Regions from separate parts of the Lactobacillus acidophilus genome, predicted to be linked through region 2. Evidence: predicted binding sites of a transcription regulator. Region 2 holds the regulator's gene; the other holds the start of a gene.
What was found. Region 2 encodes HrcA, which represses chaperone genes, less so after heat shock. Its sites were predicted from a motif close to TTAGCACTCNNNNNNNNNGAGTGCTAA; they were not measured.
Positions count from the first base shown of each region.

Region 1: SO785_RS07735 (Hsp20/alpha crystallin family protein) is a predicted target of HrcA. The motif match lies at 5,751-5,777, and genes of this name have one in related genera.

Region 1 covers NZ_CP139575.1:1,596,966-1,604,836, forward strand. Annotated here, with positions in the region: gene mgtA (magnesium-translocating P-type ATPase) at 1-1,176, opposite strand, end outside; M-box (ykoK) riboswitch at 1,259-1,422, opposite strand; gene SO785_RS07700 (TPM domain-containing protein) at 1,466-2,050, opposite strand; gene SO785_RS07705 (ComE operon protein 2) at 2,064-2,543, opposite strand; gene trpS (tryptophan--tRNA ligase) at 2,567-3,589, opposite strand; gene SO785_RS07715 (SOS response-associated peptidase family protein) at 3,695-4,294, shown strand; tRNA gene SO785_RS07720 (tRNA-Gly) at 4,336-4,406, shown strand; gene SO785_RS07725 (CPBP family intramembrane glutamic endopeptidase) at 4,461-5,123, opposite strand; gene greA (transcription elongation factor GreA) at 5,201-5,662, opposite strand; gene SO785_RS07735 (Hsp20/alpha crystallin family protein) at 5,877-6,302, shown strand; gene SO785_RS07740 (C1 family peptidase) at 6,446-7,762, shown strand; gene SO785_RS07745 (ABC transporter ATP-binding protein) at 7,815-7,871, opposite strand, start outside.
Region 2 covers NZ_CP139575.1:582,320-590,190, reverse strand. Annotated here, with positions in the region: gene dnaK (molecular chaperone DnaK) at 1-1,241, opposite strand, end outside; gene grpE (nucleotide exchange factor GrpE) at 1,257-1,841, opposite strand; gene hrcA (heat-inducible transcriptional repressor HrcA) at 1,854-2,903, opposite strand; gene abc-f (ribosomal protection-like ABC-F family protein) at 3,003-4,514, opposite strand; gene ribF (riboflavin biosynthesis protein RibF) at 4,765-5,694, opposite strand; gene truB (tRNA pseudouridine(55) synthase TruB) at 5,715-6,608, opposite strand; gene SO785_RS02560 (ribosome-binding factor A) at 6,659-7,024, opposite strand; gene infB (translation initiation factor IF-2) at 7,044-7,871, opposite strand, start outside.

The sequences.
Region 1 (7,871 bases), 960 kb from region 2:
CATACCCGTTTGATAATATGCATTCAAATATGAAAATTTCAGAATACGCGGCTTTTCTTGCATATTCAAGTCATAGTGACGCTCTAAAACCACTTTATTCTGCGTTAAAGTTCCAGTTTTGTCGATACAAAAAACATCTGTCGAGCCAATATTCTGAATTGCATTCATCTGTTTGACAACGGCACCTTGTTTAGCCATCTCTATTGCACCTTTAGTTAAGTTACTATTCACAATGATTGGCAAAACTTCTGGTGTTAAGCCGACTGCTGCTGCTAAAGCAAAAATCAAACTTTCGCCCCAGTTTCCTTTAGTCACTCCGTTAATCAAAAATAAAACGGGTACTAAAATTGCGGCTGCCACAATTAAGATCTTAGCTAATTGTTTAATTTCACGATCAAATAATGTTACTTTAACTTTCTTACGGAAAATATGTTGTACCTTTTTACCGAAGACTGTGTTATTTCCTACGGCAAAGACAATTGCACTACCTGAACCTGATACTACCGTCATTCCCTCATAAAGAATATTAGGATAATTCAAATAATCCGCCAACATACTCGGCTTAAGCGAAACATTAGCCACCTTTTCTACTGGTTCAGAATCACCATCTAAATAACTTGATGAACAAAACAAGTCCTTACTTGTAAGAAGCTTCATATCTGCAGGAATCATGTCACCAGCAGATAAATTAATCACGTCTCCCACAACCACTTCATCTGTTGGTAATTCTACATTTTTACCATCACGTCGAATATTGGTTGTAACAGAAACCATCTCCAGTATCTTTTCCGTTACTTTAGCAATTCTAATTTTCTGTGCAAAATTGACACCTACAGAAATGATCAACATAATGACCATTACCAAAATAGTATCGATATCATTATTGCCTTGCGGCACCAAAATATAGCTAGTAAAAATCGTTAATAAGGTTAAAACAAGTAACACCACAGTAAATGGCGTCGCAATAGATTCCCACAATAAACGCCACTTTGAAGCATTAGTATTTGTTCTAATCTCATTTTTGCCGTATTCTCTTCTGTTTTCTTCAGCTTTCTTTGTTGAAAGCCCTTCGGCACTCGCTTGTAATCTAGCCAGCGTCTCACTTCGCGATTCACGAGCAATACGCTGAATTCTTTGAATGTCAACATTTGATCGTTTTTTAGCTGGTTTTAACATTCCTAACTCCCTTCATCATTGACAAGCAAACAAAAAAGCCCCCTGCAAATTCTGCAGGTGACTTTCGCGCCAAATAAAGCTTCCGTTATACTCGTCGTTCAGTTTTAACACTACGTGACGTAAGCACATGCTAGCTATCTGGATCTCGCCTTAAGTCGACGACACCTATTTAACCCGTTGGCATCTCTGGATGTTTCTGGGCGATAGCGTGTGTTCATGTAGGAGTCTCACCTAACAGTTTTTATATCTACAAAAAGTGTAAGGACTTATCCAAAATAAGTCAAGTTGACTAATTGTGTGGTTCGGAATTTCGATGACCAAATTTTTTTAATACATAAACAATTCCCATGATCAAAAATGCAAGTGCTAAAGCAATAGGTAGCGCTACACTATGTGGATGAGATATCTTATTTTGTTCACTACTAGTTAAATCATATTTATCTAAAGCATATTGATACTGCTGATCAACTTTAGTCGCACAGGCTCTAAAAACAAAACGTAGTCCCTGGTTGAATTTAGCATTATTTTGACTACGTAATTGATCAACTTCAGCCCGTAAAATATTAGCTCTAGCATCAGCAGTAAAAGCACCATGTAAATCTTTAGTTGAAAAGATTTGAACATTTCTTTTGCTTCCCTTTTGCCCTACCACAATAAAAACGGTGCGCTTAGAATGATCTAATGTCTTAGGAGTTAACTTATTTAATTTTTTAACCGTAATTACCACAATTTGTGGCTGTTCTTTAGTTTGAAGATAGCGATTATTTTTTTCATTAATTAGAGTCTTCGTCTCTTTATTTAAAATATGTGCATTATCTTCAATATTTGATTGTACAAATCCTGTAGTCGTTAAAAATACAGCTAGTAAACCAATTAACCAAATAAAATTAATTCTCGTCTTCTTCAAGTTTATGGGCCAAGCCTTCCACGTATTTTCGATCGATCTTAATTTGTTCATATGGTACCCCGCAATCATGAAGCAGTTTCATTGCTAATGGATTATCGCGATAGTCAAAATAATAGTTTATCTTTTTAATACCTGCTTGAAGTAAAGATTTACAGCAATTATAGCAAGGAAAATGCGTTACATAAATTTCAGTACCATCTGTTGAAACACCAAATTTTGCACATTGAATAATTGCATTCATCTCTGAATGAATAGTTCTAACGCAGTGCCCATCAACCATCTGATGGCCTACTTCATCACAGTGAGGTTGACCTGAAACAGAGCCATTATAACCTGTCCCAATGATGCGATTATCCTTAACTAAAACGCTACCTACTAACGCCCGATTACAAGTTGACCGTTGGGCAATAACCAGTGCCTGCATCATAAAATATTGTTTCCAAGGGATTCGATCGTGCATGATTTACCTCTTATTTTTCAAAATTATCTATTTTTAAAATAGTTTAAACCAATGGCATCACGAACTTCTTCCAAAGTCTCGTTAGCAACTTTGTTAGCTTTCTTTGACCCTTCCAAAAGCATTTCATAAACTGCATCTTCATCTTGTGCAAATTTTTCACGGCGTTCACGAATTGGTGCAAGTTCATTTTCAAGCACTTTGTTTAAGTAACGCTTAATCTTGACGTCACCCAAGCCACCCTTTTGGTATTCTGCTTTAAGTTCTGCTACCTTATCCTTATCTGGATCAAATACATCAAGATAAGTAAATACAGTGTTACCTTCAACTTTACCTGGATCTTCAACATGAATGTGGTTTGGATCAGTGTACATTGACATAACTTTCTTTTGAACAGTCTTAGCATCATCTGCAAGATAAATAGCATTGCCAAGAGACTTAGACATTTTAGCATTACCATCAAGACCTGGAAGACGACCTTGGCCCTTAGGTGGGAAGTACCCCTTTGGTTCAACTAAAATATCAGTATTGTAAACACGGTTAAAAGTTCTTACAATTTCACGTGTTTGTTCAAGCATTGGTTCTTGATCATCACCAACAGGGATCAAAGTCGCCTTAAATGCAGTAATATCTGCAGCTTGAGAAACCGGATAATTTAAAAATCCGACAGGAATAGAATCCTTAAAGTCTTTTTGCTTAATTTCAGTTTTTACAGTAGGGTTTCTTTCAAGACGCGCTACTGATACAAGATCCATGTAATATGAAGTCAATTCAAATAGTGCTGGGATTTGAGATTGAACGTAGATAGTTGACTTAGTAGGATCAATACCTACAGCTAAATAGTCTAATGCCACCTGAATCAAGCTATTACGAATTTTTTCAGGATTACGAGCATTATCAGTTAAAGCTTGAGTATCTGCAATCATAATATATGGATCATATTTACCAGAATTTTGTAATTTTACTCTGTTTTTTAATGAACCAATATAGTGACCGATATGAAGCTTACCAGTTGGACGGTCACCGGTTAATAAAATCTCTTTTGCCATAATCTTGCTCTTTTCTAAATTTATTTTTTGTATTTATTGCTTAATTACCTAATTTTAACAAAAATTAAGCTATGATTAAACTATCACTAGTGAAAGGATATAAGCATGTGTAATCAATTTCGTCTACCCAAATTGGCCCAAATAAAAAAATACTTAAATGCAGATTTAAACTTACCTTTAGTCGAACCTCAAATAGATATTTTCGAAGAAAAAGACATTTTTCCTAATCAAATTGCGCCAGTTTTGCTTTATCAAGACCAAAAACTACAACTCATCAATAAAAATTGGGGCTACCCCAGTCCAGTAGATAGTAAACCTTTATTCAATGCTAGAATTGAGCGCTTTTATGAAACGAAGCCTTCAATGTGGGACGAATCATTTGCTAAACAACGTTGTTTAATTTTAACTAATGAATTTTTCGAATATTCCAAAAATACTTATCACGCATCAAACGGCAAAAGTTATTATGAACGTTATAGTTTCAAAAGTAAGCAGCCAATTACAATGATTGCTGGAATTTATGATCAAAATAATTTTGCAATGGTCACGACCAAACCCAATTCAACAATGCAGCCGATTCATAATCGAATGCCTTTAGTAATTGAACCTCAAGAACTTCGGCGTTGGCTTTTTCAAAATTTTACCAGTTTAATAAATCGGGAAAATATTACTCTTCAAGTAGAAAAAATACCCAGAAAAAAATAATTGCTTTATTCAGAAAAAGAATGATAAAATAAAAGCAGATTGCGGGTATAGTTAAATGGTAGAACGACAGCTTCCCAAGCTGTAGATGCGGGTTCGATTCACGCTATCCGCTTAAAAGAATAAAGGATGAGACATTAGACTTTGTCTCATCCTTTATTTTTTGCTCTTAAACCATAATCACAGTTAAAACGCCACTTACTATTGCCAGATACATTGGAAGAAAAAGCGTTTGAGAATATAAGTAACTCCAGGCAAACAACATTCCATAGGCTGCTTCAATTGCGAAAGTTTCGATTGAACTTTGATAATTCAATAAGCTAAAAATCAAGCCTGAAATAATAATTCCCGTTACTGCCGCTCTTTTAGCATTATTACGAAACGCATAATTAAATAAAAAACCTGTTGCCAAAAATTCCTGCAAAATCGGTAATATAATTCCTTCTACTACAATCAAGAACCAAAACATATCATTAGACTGATTCTTTAAGTAGATCGCCTGAAAATCATAATAATTAATTTTGCCATACGCTTGTAAATACGAAATAGTAATTCTTGTTGCCGTAATTATCAAAGTTAATAAGACAACTACTGAAAAATTTCCGAGCCAAGGTAATTTAAAATCACGGGCAAAAAAGCGCTGCTCTCGATTAAAGCGATAAATATAAAATAGTAAAACCATTGCTGCAATTAGACCGAACAAAATCAAGTCCCAAATATGCAACGGCGACTTTCTAGTAACTAGCTTTATTACAGCAAAAACCAGCACATAACCTATTAAATATACCGCATAGCGAATAATATTGCCTTCTCTTGACTCTGGCGTATTCAAAGCGTCTCACTCCTAATCTGGATAGTGTCCTACAAATCCAATATTATACCAAAAAAGTACAGTTTATTGAATAATTGTTATTTTACTTCTACAATTGTTACTTTATATTCTCCAGCAGGTGCTTCAACAATTGAAGTTACCCCTGCTTCTTTTTTCATAATTGCTTGCCCAAGTGGTGAGTCAAAAGAGATTTTACCATCCTCTAAATTTGCTTCCATCCGGCCGACAATCTTATATTCTTCGGTTTCATCGTCATCGTCAAACTTTAATACAACAGTCTTACCTAGATCTACTTTACCGTCATCTTTAGTTTCAACGATTTCCGCATATTTTAATTGTTTATCTAAATAACGTAGCCGACTTTGTAAATGTCCTAAATCGCGCTTAGCTTCAGTATATTCAGTATTTTCTGATAAGTCTCCCAATGCACGAGCGTCCTGTAAAATCTTAATTCTACGTGGACGATCTTTCTTTAAACGTGCAATTTCATCTTCAATTTGTTTATAGCCTTCTGGCGTCATTTTTTGAAAATATACCATAAATAAAATGCTTGCTCCTTTGTCTTTTAATTATACAAAAGTTATCCACAAGTGTTAATCATTGATTTAATCATCTTTTTAAGCGAAATTAGCACTAAATATTAAAGAGTGCTAAATAGTTTAATTTTTTTAATAAACGACTAAAATAATCAGTGTAAGAAAAAAATGAATCCTTACAAATTAGAAACTAAACAAAATGAAAGGAAGTTTTATTATGGCAAACGATATGATGAATCGTCGCAATGATATGATGGATGCAATGAACGATTGGTTTGGTTTTCCAAGAAACTTCTTTGATGACAGCGAAATTGAAAATATCATGCAATCAGATGTTGCAGAAACTGATAAGGACTATGTAGTTAAGATTGATATGCCCGGCATGAATAAAGACGACATCAAACTTAATTACAAAGATGGCGTTTTAAGCGTGGCCGGTACTAGAAAAGCCTTTAAAGATACTAACGATAAGGAAAGAAATATCATCCACAAAGAAAGAAGCGAAGGTAGTATCTCAAGAAGCTATAGATTGCCAAATGTAGTTGCAAATGAGATTCATGCAAAGTATGATAATGGTGTATTAACCATCACCCTACCAAAGCAAACTGCTGGGGATGATGATAATTCTATCCAGATTGATTAAATTATTAGATTATTGCAAGAAGTCTGATTAATTTAAATGGATAATTCTCTAAAACGGGTTCAATGATTGAACCCGTTTTTGTTTTGGCTTAAAATAGTAGTTAATTTAAGAAAAGATTAAAAATGAGAAAAGGAGATTTTTTAATGGCTCATGAACTCACTGTGCAAGAACTAGAAAAGTTCTCTGCTGATTTTAACAAGAATCCAAAGAATAAAATTATTGCTCGTGCGGCTCAACGTAGCGGTGTGCTCGAAGCATCTTACAACGATCGCGTAGAAGGTGAATTAACTCGCGTTTTTTCAACGGAATTAGATACTGACAACGTTACTAACCAACTTCACTCAGGTCGTTGCTGGGAGTTTTCAACCTTAAATGTTTTGCGTCATGCATTTGGCAAGAAGTACAAAGCAAAGAACTTTACCTTCTCACAAGCCTACAACTTCTTCTGGGATAAGATTGAACGTGCTAATATGTTCTACAATCGTATCTTAGATAGTGCTGACATGCCTCTTGATTCTCGTCAAGTGAAAGCTGATCTCGACTTTGCTGGTGCAGACGGTGGACAATTCCAAATGGCTGCCGCATTAGTAGAAAAATATGGCGTTGTTCCTTCATACGCAATGCCTGAAACTTTCAACACTAATAATACAACTAGCTTTGCGACAGCTCTTGGTGACAAGCTTAAAAAAGACGCATTAGTTCTTCGTGAATTAAAGCAATATGGTAAAGATGACGAAATCGCTAAGACTCGTGAAAAATTCTTGAGTGAAGTTTACCAAATGACTGCTATCGCTGTCGGTGAACCACCTAAGACGTTTGATCTTGAATATCGTGATGATGATAAGAAATATCATTTAGACAAGAATCTTACACCACTTGAATTCTTACATAAGTATATGGGTGAGGTTGATTTTGATGACTATGTTGTTTTAACTAATGCACCTGATCATGAATACAACAAGTTATACGGTCTTCCAGCAGAAGATAACATTGAAGGCTCACTTAGAATCAAGCTTTTAAATGTACCTATGGAATACTTATCATCAGCTGCTATTGCTCAATTAAAAGATGGTGAAGCAGTATGGTTTGGTAACGATGTTCTTCGTCAAATGGACCGCAAGACTGGTTATCTTGATACTAACCTTTACAAACTTGACGATTTATTCGGCGTTGATCTTAAGATGTCTAAAGCTGACAGATTAAGGACTGGTGTTGGTGAAGTTTCACACGCAATGACCTTGGTTGGTGTTGATGAAGATAATGGCGAAATCCGTCAATGGAAGGTCGAAAACTCATGGGGCGAAAAATCTGGTTCTAAAGGATTCTTTGTTATGAGTAATGACTGGTTCAACGACTATGTATATGAAGTTGTTGTTCACAAGAAGTATTTAACCGATAAGCAAAAAGAACTTGCAGAAGGTCCTATTACCGACTTGCCTGCATGGGATTCATTAGCTTAATAAGCAATAAAAAAAGCCTCAAATTGTAATGAGGCTTTTTTTATTGCTTATTTTAATCTTCGTAACTTGCCGCAACTTGTTGATAATGCTTAACTTCATCATCTGTACA
Region 2 (7,871 bases):
CCTTGTAATACATGAACATCTACAGCTGGTTGATTATCTGCAGCAGTTGAGAAGATTTGACTCTTTGAAGTTGGAATAGTAGTGTTTCTGTCAATTAATTTGGTGAACACACCACCCATAGTTTCAATACCAAGTGATAATGGAGTAACATCAAGTAAAACAATGTCTTTAACGTCACCTGAGATAACACCACCTTGAATAGCTGCACCTAATGCTACAGCTTCATCAGGATTAATTGAGTGGTCAGGTTCCTTGCCAGCCCATTCCTTAACTGCCTTTTGTACAGCGGGAATACGAGTTGAACCACCGTTTAAGATAACCTTATCAATATCGTTAACAGTAAGGCCTGCGTCCTTTAATGCATTGTCAAATGGAATCTTAGTCTTTTCTACCAAGTCATTAGTTAATTCATCAAACTTAGCACGAGTCAAATCAGCTTCAAGGTGAAGTGGACCACTTTCACCTGCAGAAATAAATGGAAGTGAAATGTGAGTTGATGATACACCTGACAAGTCTTTCTTAGCTTTTTCTGATGCATCCTTTAAGCGTTGCATAGCCATCTTATCCTTAGATAAGTCAACGCCATTTTCATCCTTAAAGTTCTTAATAAGCCAATCCATAATACGGTTATCAAAGTCGTCACCACCAAGGTGAGTATCACCGTTAGTTGACAATACTTGGAAGACACCGTCACCTAATTGAAGAACGGAAACGTCGAAAGTACCACCACCAAGGTCATATACTAAAACCTTTTCGTCGTCATCATCTTTGTCCAAGCCGTAAGCCAATGCTGAAGCAGTTGGTTCGTTGATAATTCTTTGAACATTTAAACCAGCGATCTTACCAGCATCTTTAGTAGCTTGACGTTGAGCATCGTTGAAGTAAGCAGGAACAGTAATAACTGCGTCTTTAACTTCTTCACCTAAGTAATCTTCTGAAAACTTCTTAATGTATTGCAAAATAAATGCAGAAATTTCTTGTGGTGTATAGCTCTTGTCGCCAACCTTAACCTTGTAATCAGCTTCACCCATGTGACGCTTAATTGAAACAATAGTGTTAGGGTTAGTAATAGCTTGACGCTTTGCTACTTCACCAACTTGAATTTCACCATCTTTAAATGCAACTACAGATGGAGTAGTACGATTACCTTCTGGATTAGTAATAATCTTAGGTTCTTTACCTTCAAGAACTGCAACTGCTGAGTTAGTAGTTCCGAGGTCAATACCAATAACTTTTGACATTTATAAATTTCCTCCCTATTGTGCAACTACAACCATTGCTGGTCTTAGTGTACGATCCTTATATTGATATCCTTTTTGTAAAACTTGAACGACGTGATCTTTTTGATCATCATTTTCAGCTGCTACGGTTTGCACAGCTTGATGTAATGTCGGATCAAATTTAACGCCATCAGCCTCAATCTCAACAACACCGTGATCTTTCATTGCTTTAACAAGTGCATCAAGGGTCATTTGAACACCCTTTTTCAATTGTTTAGATACATCATCATCGGCTTCTACACTTAACGCTCTTTCCAAATTGTCCATTGCAGGCAAAACATCTTTAGCTAAGCTTTGAGATTCATATTTGATAAGTTGCGCACGTTCTTTGGTATAACGGTTTTGCATATTTTGAATTTCCGCTTCACTACGCAAATACTTATCTTCTAAGTCTTTATTTTTTTCTTTTAAATCAGCTATTTCTTTAGCTAACTTCTGATTTTCATTATTCTTTTTTGTTTCTTCGCCTTTAGCCGCTTCTTTTTTCACTGCTTTTTTAGGCTTAGAAGTGTTTTCTTCTTTATCCAAATTTTTTTCACTTGGAAACTCTTCTTTACTCACGGCTAACCTCCTCTATTGAAATTTGCCGTAATAATCAAGTAACTTCTTAGCTAATTCATTTCTGAAATATTCTAGAAGTCCGATCATCTGCGAATATGGCATGTTAGTTGGACCTAATAAAGCAATTGTCCCTTTACCATGAGAACCAACATTATATTCAGCAGTCAGCAAACTGTAATTTTTTAATAAATCATTTGGTAATTCTGATCCTAATTTAACTTTAATTGGATAATTTTTATCTTTGGAATCTGCTTTACTATCCATCAAATTAGAAAACAAATTATCATGATCGATCAATTCATAAAGTGAACGAATATCCTTCACATTATGCTCAGATGTATTATTTAATAGATTTATTTGTCCATCAACATACATCTGCTCACTCGCAGCATCTTTTAAAACGTCTTCAACTAAACTAAGCAGCTCAGTCACATGTTCTCCGCCTAGCTCACTTTTAGCAAGTTCACTAAGTAAAGAAACATTTATTTCGTTTAAACTCTTACCAACTAACTGATCATTAATCATATGAACAGCTTTTTCAATTTCTTCCCCATAAATATTATGAGGTAAAGCATAAACCTGGTTCTGAACATTGCCATCACTTGTGACCAGAATTGCCATTACCTGTCTTGAGGATAATGGAACAATTCTAAAGCCTGTAACTTTAACGTCACGTTTCTCAGGTCCTTCAGCAAATGCAGTATAATTGGTTAAATCTGATAAAATTCTTGCCGCTTCTTGGACAATTTCGTTTACCTGATGAAAAGGTCGATCTAGTTGACTTCCAATTGTATTATAAACGGACTCCGGTAATTTAAGCGGCTCAACCAAGTTATCAAGATAATAGCGATATCCTTCACTTGAAGGAATACGGCCACTAGAAGAGTGAGTTTTTTCAATTAGCCCCTGATCTTCTAGAACTGCCATTTCATTGCGAATAGTCGCACTTGATACTTTGATTGGCAACTGATTCATCACTGTCTTAGAACCAACTGGTTCATGTGTCTGTGTGAAGTCCATAATTATCGTTTTTAAAATAAGTTCTTGACGTTCGGTCAACATTATATATCGCCCTCACTTTTAGCACTCACATCTATCAGGTGCTAACAGATTATATTATACTAGAAATTAGCAATAATGCAACCTGAGTGCTAATTTATTTTAAACTTTTTTCTTCAAGTTTAAAGTAATTCTTTGATTAGCTACTCGTTCAATAAAGTATTCATCATGTTCAACTAAAATCATCGCTGGTTGAACTTGCTTTAACAAATTAATCAATTGGTCTTGATTAAACACATCTAGGTAATTTGCAGGCTCATCCCACAAATATAAATCAGCAGGTTCTACTAATGACTTAGCTAAAGCGACACGTTTTTGTTGACCCATACTCATTTCTTCAATTTTAGTATTAAAGCTTTCTCTTGGAAAACCCATTTTATTTAAATTATTGAGCAGTTCTTCATAGGAGATCTTTTGCTTTGCAGCGAATTCTTTTAATGTACCAGTATATTCAGTAAAATCTTGTGGCAAATATGATATTTGCAAACCATTCGTTAAAATTAATTTACCTTGATATGAAACGTCAATTGTTTGATCCAATACTAATTTGAGAAAAGTGGATTTACCAGTACCATTTTTACCCTCCAAAGATACAATGCCTTGATTTTTAACAACCATGTTTAAATCTTTAAAGAGAGGTTTATCTTCTATTTTCAAAGATAATTGTTGCGTTTCAAGTAAGGTATGATGATAATTTGGCTGAAAATTCATCGTTAGATCAGGTGTATCTTCGATGTTAGTCATCAAACCTTTTTTAGCCTCAATGTTTTTATCCATTCTTTTAGATAAACTTTTAGATCTTTTCATAATTTTAGCTGACTTATGGCTTAAAAAGCCTTTATCAATATCCGCATGAATTTCATTATGATGTGCTTTGGCATTCTTCTTATTTTCAGACTTACTAGAAAAGTTCTTTAAACGTAATTGGCTTTCATTCAAACGTCTAACTTCCTTTTTTAGCTTTTCATTTTTATCGCGGTTAAATTGATCCCTTTTATTTTTCGTATCCTCATAACTGGCATAATTACCTTGATACAAATGAATCTCAGTATTTTCAATCGCCAAAATATGGTTTGTCACTTGATTCAAAAAATCACGGTCATGACTTACCACGATATAGCCTTTATCATGCTTCTTCAAATATTGTGCGACTTGCAAACGACTGGCTTCATCCAAATGGTTAGTTGGCTCATCAATTAATGGAAATGCATCCCTATCAGTAAAAGATAAAGCTAGTAGTATCTTAGTTTGTTCCCCACCGCTCAAGGTATTAAATGGTTGCCAAAGTAAATCTGGATTTGCAGCTAACAAATTCATTTCTCGCTCAAGTTCCCATTGTTCAAAGCTAACCTGCTCTTGTAATTCATACAAAGTAATATTTTTTAGATCTTTTATAGTAATTGGAAAATATGAAAAATCCAAGTTACTTTCAATTTTACCTATCCCTTTTAGTTTCTTTCTTAGTAAATTTAAAAATGTAGTCTTACCTCTACCGTTTCTACCTACTAAGCCCAACTTCCAGCTACTATCCAAATTCAAATTCAAGTCATTAAAAATATTTTCGCTAGCATCTTCATATCTAAATGAAAGATTAGATATCTTAATATTGCTCATGAAATCACCTCACGTAAAAAAGGGAGTTCACACTTTTAACAAGCATAGACTCCCTACTTTTATGCGCAAAAAAGAGGCATCCCGTCTATGTCAATCTTGCCAAAAGTGCATAATCTCACCATCTACCAAAAAGTACATTGTTCAACTATGCTTCATTTGCAAGATTACAGACGCAACGGCGATCCCTCTTTCTTCAGTAAATTTCAATTGATTAAGAAAAGATTATCACGAATAAAATCATTTTTCAACTTTATTTAGCAAAATATGCTTTAATTTCATCTTGATCCTTTTCAAGTTGCTCTCTTAGTTCATCTAAACCAGCAAACTTTATTTCTCCACGAGTATACTTATACCATTTAATTTCAATGGGTTTACCATAAATATCTTCATCAAAGTCAAAAATATTAGATTCGATATAAATACGTTTATTTTGACCAATTGTAACATTATAACCAACACTGGTCATTGATTCATGCCATTTGCCATTAACTTTAGTTTTTGTTGCATAAACACCTATTTTAGGAATAACCTTATGGTTAGCCCACTCTAAATTAGCTGTTGGAAAACCAAGTTTATGACCATTTCTTTTACCATGCCCTACTATGCCACTCATTACATAATGATGACCCATTAATTCATACGCTAATTCCATTTTCCCATCTTTGATAGCTTGACGTATCTCAGTAGAACCAATTTTTTTCCCATCAAAAACTTGCTTAGGCATAACTACAATGTTAAATCTTCCTTTAGCAAAATTAGGCAGATTGTCCATATTAGCTATATTTTTAGGACCATATGTATAATCAAATCCTGCAACCACAGTGTCAGCATTCAATTTAACAATTACGTTGTCAACAAACTTCTGCGCGCTTATTTGACTAAAATCCTTTGTAAATGGCATAACAGCTAAATAATCAACACCTAATTTAGCCATTTTATCTGCCTTTTCATCTAAGGTTTCTAAGTATTTAAAATTCTTTTTATCCGCATATATTTCCTTAGGATGACGATCAAAAGTCATTACAATTACAGGTAAATTTTTTTGATTAGCAATTTCCCTAGCTCGAGTAATTAAGCGTTGATGTCCTAAATGAACTCCATCAAAAAAACCTAAAGCCAAAACTACTTTTGAATTTAAAATATTTTCCTTTACTGGATAAGTTAGATGAATGATTTTCACAACTAATTCCTTCGTTTCGATTATTCATTTTGAAGCAGCATTAAGCTGGGACGATAAATCTTTCCTTTTTTCTCATAAATCGCTTTAACTTTTTCATTGTACCGTAATGCCACTTTTTTTGCATTTGTTTCCAAAGAAATGCCAGCACCATTTTTTACTTTAAGCCATTTACCTTCAGGTAAATCAATAGTTTCATAATCTTTAAAAAAGGCATCAATCGGTTGAATCAATTCACTAGCCTTTTCAGGATTTGCTTCAATTTCACTTAATTTTACAGCTTGTGAAATATCAAATCCAGAACTTGCCACTCGTCGCAAGTATGTCATAACTGCTGGCTCATCTAGCTTTTCGCCTAAATCATTAACTAATGATCTAACATACGTCCCTTTGCTACAAGTTATTTCAAAATCGAAGCTTTCTTGACCTTTTTCTTTATCAAAACTAGGATCATTTAACAAATCATATTGAAAAATCTCTACTTGACGTTTTGGACGTTCCACTTTAATTCCTTCACGTGCATACTCATAAAGGTGTTTTCCGTTTACTTTTACAGCAGAATAAATTGGTGGGACTTGCTCGATTTTACCTTTAAAAGTATTCATTCCTCTCTGAATTTCTTCTACAGTAAATGGCATTACCAATCTTTTTTCTTTTAAAACTTTACCATCAATATCATAAGAATCTGTCGCATATCCAAATAAACCTGTTCCTTGATACTTTTTAGGACGAGTATGCATCAACTCAATTAACTTGGTTGCCTGACCAATTGCAATTGGCAAAACACCTGTAACTTCAGGATCCAAAGTTCCTGCGTGTCCAATTTTTCTAATATGTAATGCACGACGCAAATGATAGACAACGTCTGCACTAGTCATCCCTTTATCTTTATCAATTACTATAATTCCATTTAACATATAAAATCCTATCTTAAACTAAAGAAAAAAGCGCCTTGACGGCGCTTTTCTTATTTACTTGCCCGTTCAGCATCTTGTTTTTTGACTTCTGCAATTAAACGGTCAATTTTACTACCATATTTTACTGAATTATCACGCTTAAAGATAAGTTCAGGAACTTTGTAAACAGTTAAAGTTTGTCCAAGCAAATGTCTCATCATTCCTTTTGCCTTATCTAAACCTTCCTGAACTTCTTTTTCTTTTTCAGCATCTTCAGTTAACAAACTATAGTAAATAGTTGCATATGAAAGATCATTCGTACATTCAACCGCAGTAATAGTTACTTCGCTCAAACGTGGATCACGAATATCTTTACGTAAAATTTTTGTTAATTCGCGAAGGATTTCACCTTCAACGCGACCAACTCTATGCTTCATGTTTTCCTCCTAAAAAATATTACTTAGGTTCAACTTGTTGCATTTCGTATACTTCGAATTCGTCGCCGACTTTAATATCGTTGTAATCCTTAATAGTTAAACCGCAGTCATTACCTTGTTTAACTTCTTTAACGTCATCCTTGAATCTCTTAAGTGAGGCAATTTCACCGTCATACTTAACAATACCGTCACGAATAACTCTAATTTTAGAATCATTCTTGACTATACCTTTATCAACAAATGATCCGGCAATTGTACCAACCTTTGAAACCTTCCAAGTTTCACGAACAGTAAGATTACCAATAACCTTTTCTTCATAAGTAGGTTCAAGCATACCCTTCATGGCAGCGGTAACATCATCAATAGCCTTGTAAATGATACTGTATAAACGAATATCTACACCGTCAGTTTCTGCTTGACTTTTTGCAGTAGCAGTTGGACGAACATTAAATCCAATAATAAAGGCATTAGATGCACCAGCTAAAGTTACATCTGATTCATTAATTGCACCTACACCTGAGTGGATAATGTTTACACGAACACCTTCAACTTCAATCTTTTCAAGTGATTGTTGCAATGCTTCTACTGAACCTTGAACATCTGCCTTAAGAACAATGTCAACTTCCTTCATGTTTTCCTTCTTCATAGTATCGAAGAGGTTATCAAGAGTTACATGTTGAACATTTTCACGAGACTTTTGCAATGATTGTTGAGCTCTAGCTTCACCAACACTTCTTGCAGTCTTTTCGTCCTTAAATTCAACTAACTTGTCAGCAGATTCAGGCACATCATTCAAACCAGTAATTTCAACAGGCTCTGATGGTGTAGCCTTCTTAACTTGGCGACC